DNA from 2 places in the Mycobacterium xenopi genome. Region 1 is predicted to be linked to the other one. Evidence: predicted binding sites of a transcription regulator. Region 1 holds the regulator's gene; the other holds the start of a gene.
What was found. Region 1 encodes LexA, which represses DNA repair genes until DNA is damaged. Its sites were predicted from a motif close to CGAACANNTGTTCG; they were not measured.
Positions count from the first base shown of each region.

Region 1 (4,418 bases):
TGCCCACGGCGCGTTCGTGGTGCGCGGCGCCATGAACGCCGCGTGGGACAAGCTCGGCAGCTCGGGCGGGCCGCTGGGCGTTCCGGTCAGCGACGAAACCTACGACGGCGAAAACGCGACCCAGTCGTTCAGCGGCGGACGCGTGTCATGGAACCGGATGACGAAGGTGTTCACCACGGTTCCACCGGAGTTGGCGCAGCAACTGACCGGCCTTCAGGTGCCCATCGATGCCACGGCGGCGATCAACACAGCGTGGCGCGCAGCCGGTGGAGCGACAGGTCCACTGGGCGCCAAGCAAGGCGGACAATACCCGGTGGGCGACAACGGAGTAGCCCAGAACTTCGTCGGCGGGAAGGTCTTTTTCAGCCCGGCCACCGGGGCCAACGCCGTAGAAGGCGACCTGTTGGCGAAATACGAGTCACTCGGCGGGCCAGTCGGCAGCGACCTGGGCTTCCCGACGGCAAACGAAACCGACGGCGGCATCAAGCCGGCCAGTCGCATCAGCACTTTTTCCGCCGCGGACAAGCCGGTGATTTTCTGGACACCGGCCCACGGTGCCTTCGTCGTGCGCGGCGCGATGAAAGCCGCGTGGGACAAGCTCGGCGGCGCGAAAGGCAAGCTCGGCGCGCCGGTTGGCGATCAGACGGTGAACGGTGACGTGGTCTCGCAGAAATTCACCGGCGGCACCATCTCCTGGAACCGCGCCACGAACACCTATGCCGCCGAGCCGCCGAGCCTGGCGTCGTCGCTGTCAGGTCTGCAGGCGCCGGGCCAAACCCAGCCGAGCCGACCCGTCATGCCCGCTGGCGGAAAAACGACCTGGCGCTGGTGGTGGCTAGCGGTAGTGGTCCCGGCGTTGCTCGTGGCGGGTCTGCTGGTGTCGGCGACGCTGTGGGCGCGTCGGCGCAGGGTCGCCGCTCGACGCGCCATTAGCCGGGAAACCGCCCGCGATGTTGAACCCCCGCGCCCCGCATCCGTGCCGACCACCGACGACCAGTGGGCGATTGAGCCCGGGCGTGACCTCGGCTTGTCACCGTTCGCCCCGGGGTACCCGCAGATGCCGGGTCATCCCCAGCCGGTGGCCGCACCGGATCAGCCGGCGCCCAGCACGGATCGGATGCCCAGTGCGCGATACGCAGCGCCACGAGCGGCCGGCACCGAGCCTGCGGGCGGGGCACCCGCGCGCTTCGAGGACGAAATCGGTGTGGACGACCCCGACGCGGTCGACACCGCCCCCACCCGCATTCCGTCGGAGGCCCAGGTGCGCACGACGGGACGGCATGCGGCCGTCGAAACCGACGACGCCGACGCGCGGACTGCGGCCAAGCCCACGATCCATCTTCCGCTGGAGGATCCGCGTGAGGCGCCGGAGGGGTATCCCGTCAAGGGCAATGCCAGCTTCGGCCTTTACTACACGCCCGACAGCAAACTCTACGACGACGCCTTCGCCGAACTCTGGTTCGCCAGCGAAGAAGTCGCCCGTGCCAACGGCTTCATCAAGGCCCGCTAGGCGGGGCCTGGACTATGTCAGATCTTGCGGATGACGGTGACGACCTTGCCCAGGATCGCGGCGTCGTTGCCGGGGATCGGGTCGAATGCCGGATTGTGCGGCATCAGCCAGACTTGACCGCCGGTGCGTTTGAACGTCTTGACGGTGGCTTCGCCGTCGATCATCGCTGCGACGATGTCGCCGTTGTCGGCCACGTTTTGCTGGCGCACCACCACCCAGTCGCCGTCGCAGATCGCGGCGTCGACCATCGAGTCGCCGACGACCCGCAGCAAGAACAACGCACCCTCACCGACCAGCTCACGCGGCAGCGGAAACACGTCTTCGACGGCTTCCTCGGCCAGAATCGGCCCACCCGCCGCGATGCGGCCCAGCACGGGGACGAATGTCGGTTCGGGCAAGGCGTCCGAGCCGGAAACGTCGGTGAGAACAGGCGCTGCGGAGTCGTCGGCTCCGCGGACGTCGACCGCCCGCGGGCGATTCGGGTCGCGTCGCAGATAGCCTTTGCGCTCAAGCGTGCGCAGCTGGTGAGCCACCGACGAAGTCGACGTAAGCCCTACCGCGTCACCGATCTCGCGGATGCTCGGCGGATATCCACGGCTGGTGACCGAGGCGCGGATGACTTCCAGGATGGTGCGCTGCCGCTCGGTCAGCGCTGAATCCGCAGCTCGCGCGCGGCGGCCGATGCCGGTGGGGGTGTCGGTGCTATCGCTCATAGCCCCTTAATGTAGCCCGATATCGACCGATCCTCAAACATTTGTTCGACACGTGTCGCGTCGTGTTGCCTTGCCGGTCGGAGCACCCGCGATATGGCTCGGGAAGTTGTCGGTGCCATCGCTTACAGTTCAATGGCTTCGCAACGATTCGATCACGCGTTCGGAGATTTGCATCAAATCGAACGCACGAGCGAATACAGTCGAACATGCGATCGACCATGACAGGACGGGAGGACCCCATGACGCTCATCCAGGCAACGCGGCCGACCATCGGGCATTCGGGCAGGCCAACGCGGGCGGGCTGCCCGGACGCGGGGCGACGACCTGGACCGCCCCGCCCGCGGGTTGCTCCGCCGCGTTACCGCGGAACCGGGATGTGGATGTCCACGGCGCCACATCACCGGCGTCCGATCGGGCCCGCCACGACGGTGGGCCTTGCCTTGCTGGCCGCATTGATCACCCTGTGGTTGGGGGTGATCGCCCACTTCGGCGAGACGGTCGATGGTGCCAAGCCTGGGCCGCTGCCGGCTCGGCTCGCGGTGGTGCGCGTCGATGCCGGCGAGACGCTGCCGCACCTAGCCGCCCGCGTGGCGCCCGACGCTCCGGTCGGCCAGGTCGTCCAGCGCATCCGGGAGCTGAACGACCTGCGGTCGGCGACGCTGACCGCGGGCCAAACGCTGATCGCCCCGGTCGGCTGACGCGCCGCGATGCAGCGCGAAACCAGCGCGGGCCCAACGGGCGTCGGTGGTGGTGGCGGTGAAAATCTGCCGCGCACGGCGGTCGTGGCCCTGGCGCGGAGCTCGCAGGTAATCTCGAAGTGGTTTGAGATCTGCCGGCAGGACGAAGGAGCGGTCATGCACTGTCCGTTCTGCCGCCATCCTGATTCCCGGGTCGTCGACTCCCGAGAGACCGACGAAGGCCAGGCGATTCGGCGCCGCAGGTCGTGCCCGGAATGTGGGCGGCGCTTCACCACCGTGGAGACAGCGGTGCTGGCTGTCGTCAAGCGCAGCGGCGTCACCGAACCGTTCAGCCGGGAAAAGGTGATCAGCGGCGTGCGCCGGGCATGTCAGGGCCGCCAGGTCGACGACGATGCACTGAATCTGCTCGCCCAGCAAGTCGAAGACACCGTGCGCGCAAAGGGGTCGCCGGAAGTCCCCAGTCACGAAGTCGGCTTGGCGATCCTCGGTCCGCTGCGTGAACTCGACGAGGTGGCCTATTTGCGGTTCGCATCGGTGTACCGGTCGTTTACCTCGGCCGACGACTTCGAGCGGGAGATCGAGGCGCTGCGGGCACACCGCAAGGTGTCCGCGCCGAACTGAGCGGCCGTGGACCGGGCCCCCAACACCTCATCGTTAGGCTTGCGGCATGCCTGCTGAGCTACACCCCGACCTCGAAGCATTAGCGCCGCTGCTGGGCACCTGGGCGGGTCGTGGCTCGGGCAAGTATCCGACGATCGAACCGTTCGAATATCTCGAAGAGGTGGTGTTCTCTCACGTCGGCAAGCCTTTTCTGAGCTACGGACAAAAAACCAAGGCGCTCGCCGACGGCGCGCCGCTGCACGCCGAAACCGGGTACCTTCGCGTGCCGCAGCCGGGCCGGGTGGAGCTGGTCTTGGCCCATCCCAGTGGGATCACCGAAATCGAGGTGGGCACCTACTCGACGACCGGTGATGTCATCGACATCGAGATGGCCTCGTCGGCGATCGGGCTCACGCCGACTGCCAAAGAAGTCACCGCACTGGGCCGGCATTTCCGCGTCGAGGGCGACGAGCTGCGGTATTCGGTGCGGATGGGTGCGGTCGGGCAGCCGCTGCAGGACCACCTGACCGCGGTGTTGCGCCGCACGGGATGACCGGGCTTGGGTGGTGTTCACACGACGTGCATTACACCGTCGCTGACGACGCGGCCGGCGATTCGAACCCAACCTTCGGGGTTCCAGGTGGTCTGGATGACCGAGCCTTTGCCCTGGGTGATGGTGAGGTCGCGGCTGAGGTAGTCGGTGATCCGCACAGCCGCCGCTCCGGTCGCTTCGTCTTCGGGCACACCGACATTGCCGGCGAACATCCGCGCACGCACCAGTCCGGCAGACTGGTCGGTCCAGGTCCACAGGTAGTGCTGGACGTCGTCGGGGTAGTCCGCAGGGCTGGCGGCGAAAAGCTCCTCGAGCGAATTTAGGTCGTGGATGGCGAATTCGGG
Region 1 is NZ_AP022314.1:3,207,204-3,211,621, reverse strand. Features, by position in the region: gene MYXE_RS15110 (LGFP repeat-containing protein) at 1-1,510, shown strand, start outside; gene lexA (transcriptional repressor LexA) at 1,528-2,223, opposite strand; gene MYXE_RS15100 (LysM peptidoglycan-binding domain-containing protein) at 2,463-2,921, shown strand; gene nrdR (transcriptional regulator NrdR) at 3,078-3,542, shown strand; gene MYXE_RS15090 (peroxynitrite isomerase) at 3,589-4,074, shown strand; gene MYXE_RS15085 (PhzF family phenazine biosynthesis protein) at 4,092-4,418, opposite strand, start outside.

Region 2 (4,418 bases), 220 kb from region 1:
GAACCACCGGGCCATCAACGTGGCCGGCAACACGGCGCGTGGACCGAAACCGGCCAGCCGAAGCGGGTGGCGCGGAATACCCACAATCGGTCGCAACAGGTCCTGTGCGAGCTCGTCGAAGCCGTCGGCCAGGTCACCCAGCGCGCGTCGCCACCTCTTCCCGTCGGAGCCCAGGCCCGCGACGGTCTGATCCAGCGACCGGTACAACGCCCCGGCAGTGCCGTCGTCGAGTGGGTGCGCGCAGTCGATCTCCGGCCAGAGCCAGACCAGTCCGTGGCGTTCCAGGTCGACCTGCCTCCAGAACGGTGAACCCACCGCCATCGGGTGAAACGCCGAGCAGTGGTCGTGGATTACACCTGGCACTGTGAGCTCGCTCGAGCGCGCTCCCCCGCCGATGGTGTCGCGCGCCTCCAGCACCTGTACGTCAACGCCGTTGCGGGCCAACTGGATTGCTGCGGCCAGACCGTTGGGTCCGGCCCCGACGACGACCCCGGTCGTCATCGCGGGGCGGTGTCGGTGTGCTGCGTCGTGGGGTACACAGGAAACTTGTCACCGGGTTCGGGCCACGGCTGACGGCTCAGCATGTCCTCGACCCTGACATAGCCTTCTTCGATGGGACCGCCCTTCGCATCCACGATGCGATACCACTGCTTCTGTGTCTGGATCGGCTGGCCTTCCAGGATGACCACCCGGACGTCGCCCTCCTGGAACTGACAACGCCGCTGCACCGCCTCGAGCAGTTGCTCGTTGTGCAGGTGGCCTTCACCGAAGTTCCACCCGATGAGTGGCCCCGCGACGACTTCACCCTCGCGCACTGTGTATTCGGCCTCGTTGGGGATTGCGCGCGGCAGCAGTCCATTGAGCGCACGACCGTGCGCGTGCATGGCACGAAACGCCGCCACTTTGTCGGCCATGATCTCGGCGGTCTTGGCGCCGTAGAGTTTTGCCAGCTGCTTGGCGACCAGTGGTGAACTTTTCACGATGCTCGCTTCCAACTTCTCCTCGGCGCCCGTGCGGAAGCACCAGATGCTGGTGGCCCAGTTCCCGGCGTAGTACCGCATTGCAGGGAGAAACGAAACCCGTTCGGGGAGCAGATTTCCCACAACAGGAACGACGGCGAGGGCGACGATCAAGATGGCCAGCAACAGCGGTGCCTGCAGATCGGTGGCGTCGATGGCGCTGTAATGGCCGAACAGGTAGAAGAGCGAGAAGATGAAAAACACGTTCCACTCCAACGGAACCCCCATGGGGAGGTTGGAAATGATGTTGAGGTGGAAGATCACCATGAAGCCGATCAGTATCCACCGCCACGGCTGCCCGTCGGCGACGAACACCAGAAGCCCCGGCACAATGAATTCCGCGGTGGTGCCGCCGACGTGCGCCAGAAGCGCTGGCACCCGGGAGGGGCGCAGGTCGTTGACGGGGTCGCGGTAAAGCCTGCGCTTGAACCACCCGAATGCCTTGCTGCGCAGCAATGCGTTGTTGCTCATCATGACCGCCACCACGTACGGGAAATGGTGGTTGAGCTTGGAGGTGGCAGCTCCCCACCACAGCGCCAGCATGATGATCTTGAAAGCCGCGATCTGGTCTGTGAACGGGAAGAAGAACACGAACAATTTCAGCCAGTAGTGCTCGGCGCGGGCGGCCAGGAAGATGGTCTTGTCGCGCAACCCCAGTAGGGCCAACGCCGCGATAAGCGGCACCACCAAGACCGGGTCGATCAGCCCGACGTCACCGGCACTAGTGACGGGACCACCGTGCCCTGGCGACAAAAGTGCCCAGACTCCGGAAACCAGCACGACGGCATAAAGGGCAACGTCGACAAGCGTGCGGCTGTCGCCAGCCGTAAGCGGAATCTTGCCCGGCCAGGGTGGCAGCCGAATGGTGTTGGGCCGCAACCAATACAGGAATCCGCCGATCGGCGGCCAGAACCGACCGGTGAGTGGGCCGGATCCGCAGCCCAGCCCCAGCACCTCGAAGAGCAGGGTGAAGATCACGAATTTCTGGTACACGATCGGCTGGGTCCACCACTGGGCGATGTGACCCAACCCGTCAAGGCCGGGAGTGATCGCGATGACCGTCGCGGCCACCGTGACGTACAGCGCGATCTTGATTAGGTACAGCAGGTAGACCGCGTACGGGGTGCCGAAGCCGTGTTCCACCCAGTGGCGGGTCACGATCTGCAGCCTTGTCGGCCGCGGCAGGGCGGGCCAGGCGTCGTGATCGACGTCCGGAAGCTCCGGTGAGATCAATCCCATGGCGTCCTCGTTCTCGCGGAAAGCGAGAGTCTATCGCGAAATCACTTGGCGGATATGGCGAATCCGCGCTGATTCGGCCGCGTCGGGCAGCAACCGGACCAGGCCTGTGGATGAATGCAGCTCTGTGGATAAGTCCTGCCAGGGACAGGCTGACCCGCCACTGGCGTCGGCCGGCCGCACTATACTCGAAAGCATGTTCGATACAACCGATCCGTTGCGGGCCACCGGTGTCGCCGAGCCTGCCGCGATGTCCGCGCTGGATCCGGGGGATCTGGTGGAGGCGATCGGGTCCTCACACCGGTTGGAGTCGATGCTGGTGGCGCGGCGGCTCGCGGCGGTCGCGGCCCTGCTGTGCCACCGGCTCGCTGCGGCCCAGAACGTGAACGCCGAGCGCGGCTATGCGGCGATCGACGGGTTCGACCAGGCCACTGCTGAGATCGCGGCCGCGATGAACCTTTCGCCCACGGCTGCGAGTTACATGGTGTCGTACGCCCAAGCACTCGATGTCCGGTTACCTAAGATTGCAGCTCTGCTAGCCGAAGGAAGAACCGACTGGCGCACGGTGCGGTTGATCATCAGCCGGACGGATCTGGTCACCGACGGCGATTTGATTGCCAAGCTCGACGAGTCGTTGTCCGCGCGAATCGTCAAGTGGCACGGCTGGTCGAAGCAACGAATCGTCAACGCCGTCGACGCCGCGGTGCGTGTCATGGACCCGGACGCAGCTCGTGAGCGCCGGGTTGCCGCCGAGCAAGACCGCCATATCAGCGTAACGGCGCAGGACAACGGGATGGCCGAAGTGCATGGCACCGTTGCCGCTGCCGCCGCCGCAGCTTTCGACCGGCGGTTGTCGCAACTTGCCAAGCAGGTGTGTCCGGCCGATCCACGAACGCTGGATCAGCGCCGAGCTGACGCGCTCGCCGCGCTCACGGAAGGACGTCGCCTGGCGTGCTGCTGCGGAAAATCAGGCTGCCCCAACAAAACCGCGAACACCGAAGGTCGCGATATGGGTGGTGCACAAGTCGTCGTGAATGTGGTGGCGAGCGAGCAAACGGTCTACGGCGACAGCGCCCAGCCCGGCTACCTCGAGGGCTACGGTGTCATCGATGCCGAGCAGGTGCGCGAGCTCGCGGCGGCTGCGTCGGTTCGGCTGGCTGATTTTAGGGTGACGCCAACAGAGGCGGTGCGCTATCAACCGTCGGCTGCGCTCGAGCGCGCGATCCGCTGTCGGGATTTGACGTGCCGGTTTCCGGGATGCAGCCGTCCGGCGATGGTCTGTGATATTGACCATACGATTCCGTTCAACCACAGTGACCCGAAAGCCGGTGGCTTAACTGTGCCGTCGAATTTGAAATGCCTTTGCCGCCAACATCATAGACTCAAGACCTTCGGCGGCTGGCGCGATGCTCAGTTGGCTGACGGCACTGTTGTGTGGACGTCGCCGACCGGACGAATCTATCGCACCGCTCCGGCAGGTGCTGAGTTGTTCCCGCAATGGCGCACTCCGGCATGTGCGACGCCCACACCGAGCCGCCGCAGCCGCGCGAAGCAACGTGCTGGTCGAATTGCACGTGCCCGCAGGCACAATCGATTGCAACGGCCTATCAACAAAGAGCGTCGCCACCTCGCCGAAGCCCGCAAAGACGAAATCGCAGCGCGCAAGTTCCGGAACCACATGCGGGACATGCTGTTTTTGTTCAAGGGCAAACCCAGCACCAGCCCGTTCTGCCCCTGGGTGAACGATCCACGAGAACCGGAGGAACTACCGCCGGATTGGCAGCCGCCACCGCTGCAACCCTTGCCCGACGACCCGCCGTTCTGAGTCAGGCATCCTCCAACAGGTCCGGGGTCACCGCTGATTCGGTGTCCGGAATGCCCTCCTGCTTCGCTCTGCGATCGGCCATCGACAACAGTCGCCGAATACGCCCTGCCACAGCGTCTTTGGTCATAGGTGGATCTGCTAGTCGGCCTAGCTCTTCCAGGGAGGCCTGCCGGTGCTCGATGCGCAGCTTGCCTGCCGCGGCCAGGTGGTCGGGCACGCTGTCGCCGAGGATCTCCAGTGCCCGCTCCACTCGGGCCGCCGCCGCCACCGCGGCCCGAGCCGAGCGGCGCAGGTTGGCGTCGTCGAAATTGGCCAGCCGGTTGGCGGTCGCCCGGACT
Region 2 is NZ_AP022314.1:2,987,503-2,991,920, forward strand. Features, by position in the region: gene MYXE_RS13885 (phytoene desaturase family protein) at 1-501, opposite strand, end outside; gene MYXE_RS13890 (DUF3556 domain-containing protein) at 498-2,258, opposite strand; gene MYXE_RS13895 (HNH endonuclease signature motif containing protein) at 2,506-4,080, shown strand; gene whiA (DNA-binding protein WhiA) at 4,082-4,418, opposite strand, start outside.
Region 2: the regulator LexA is predicted to act here: its motif matches at 2,445-2,458, upstream of MYXE_RS13895 (HNH endonuclease signature motif containing protein).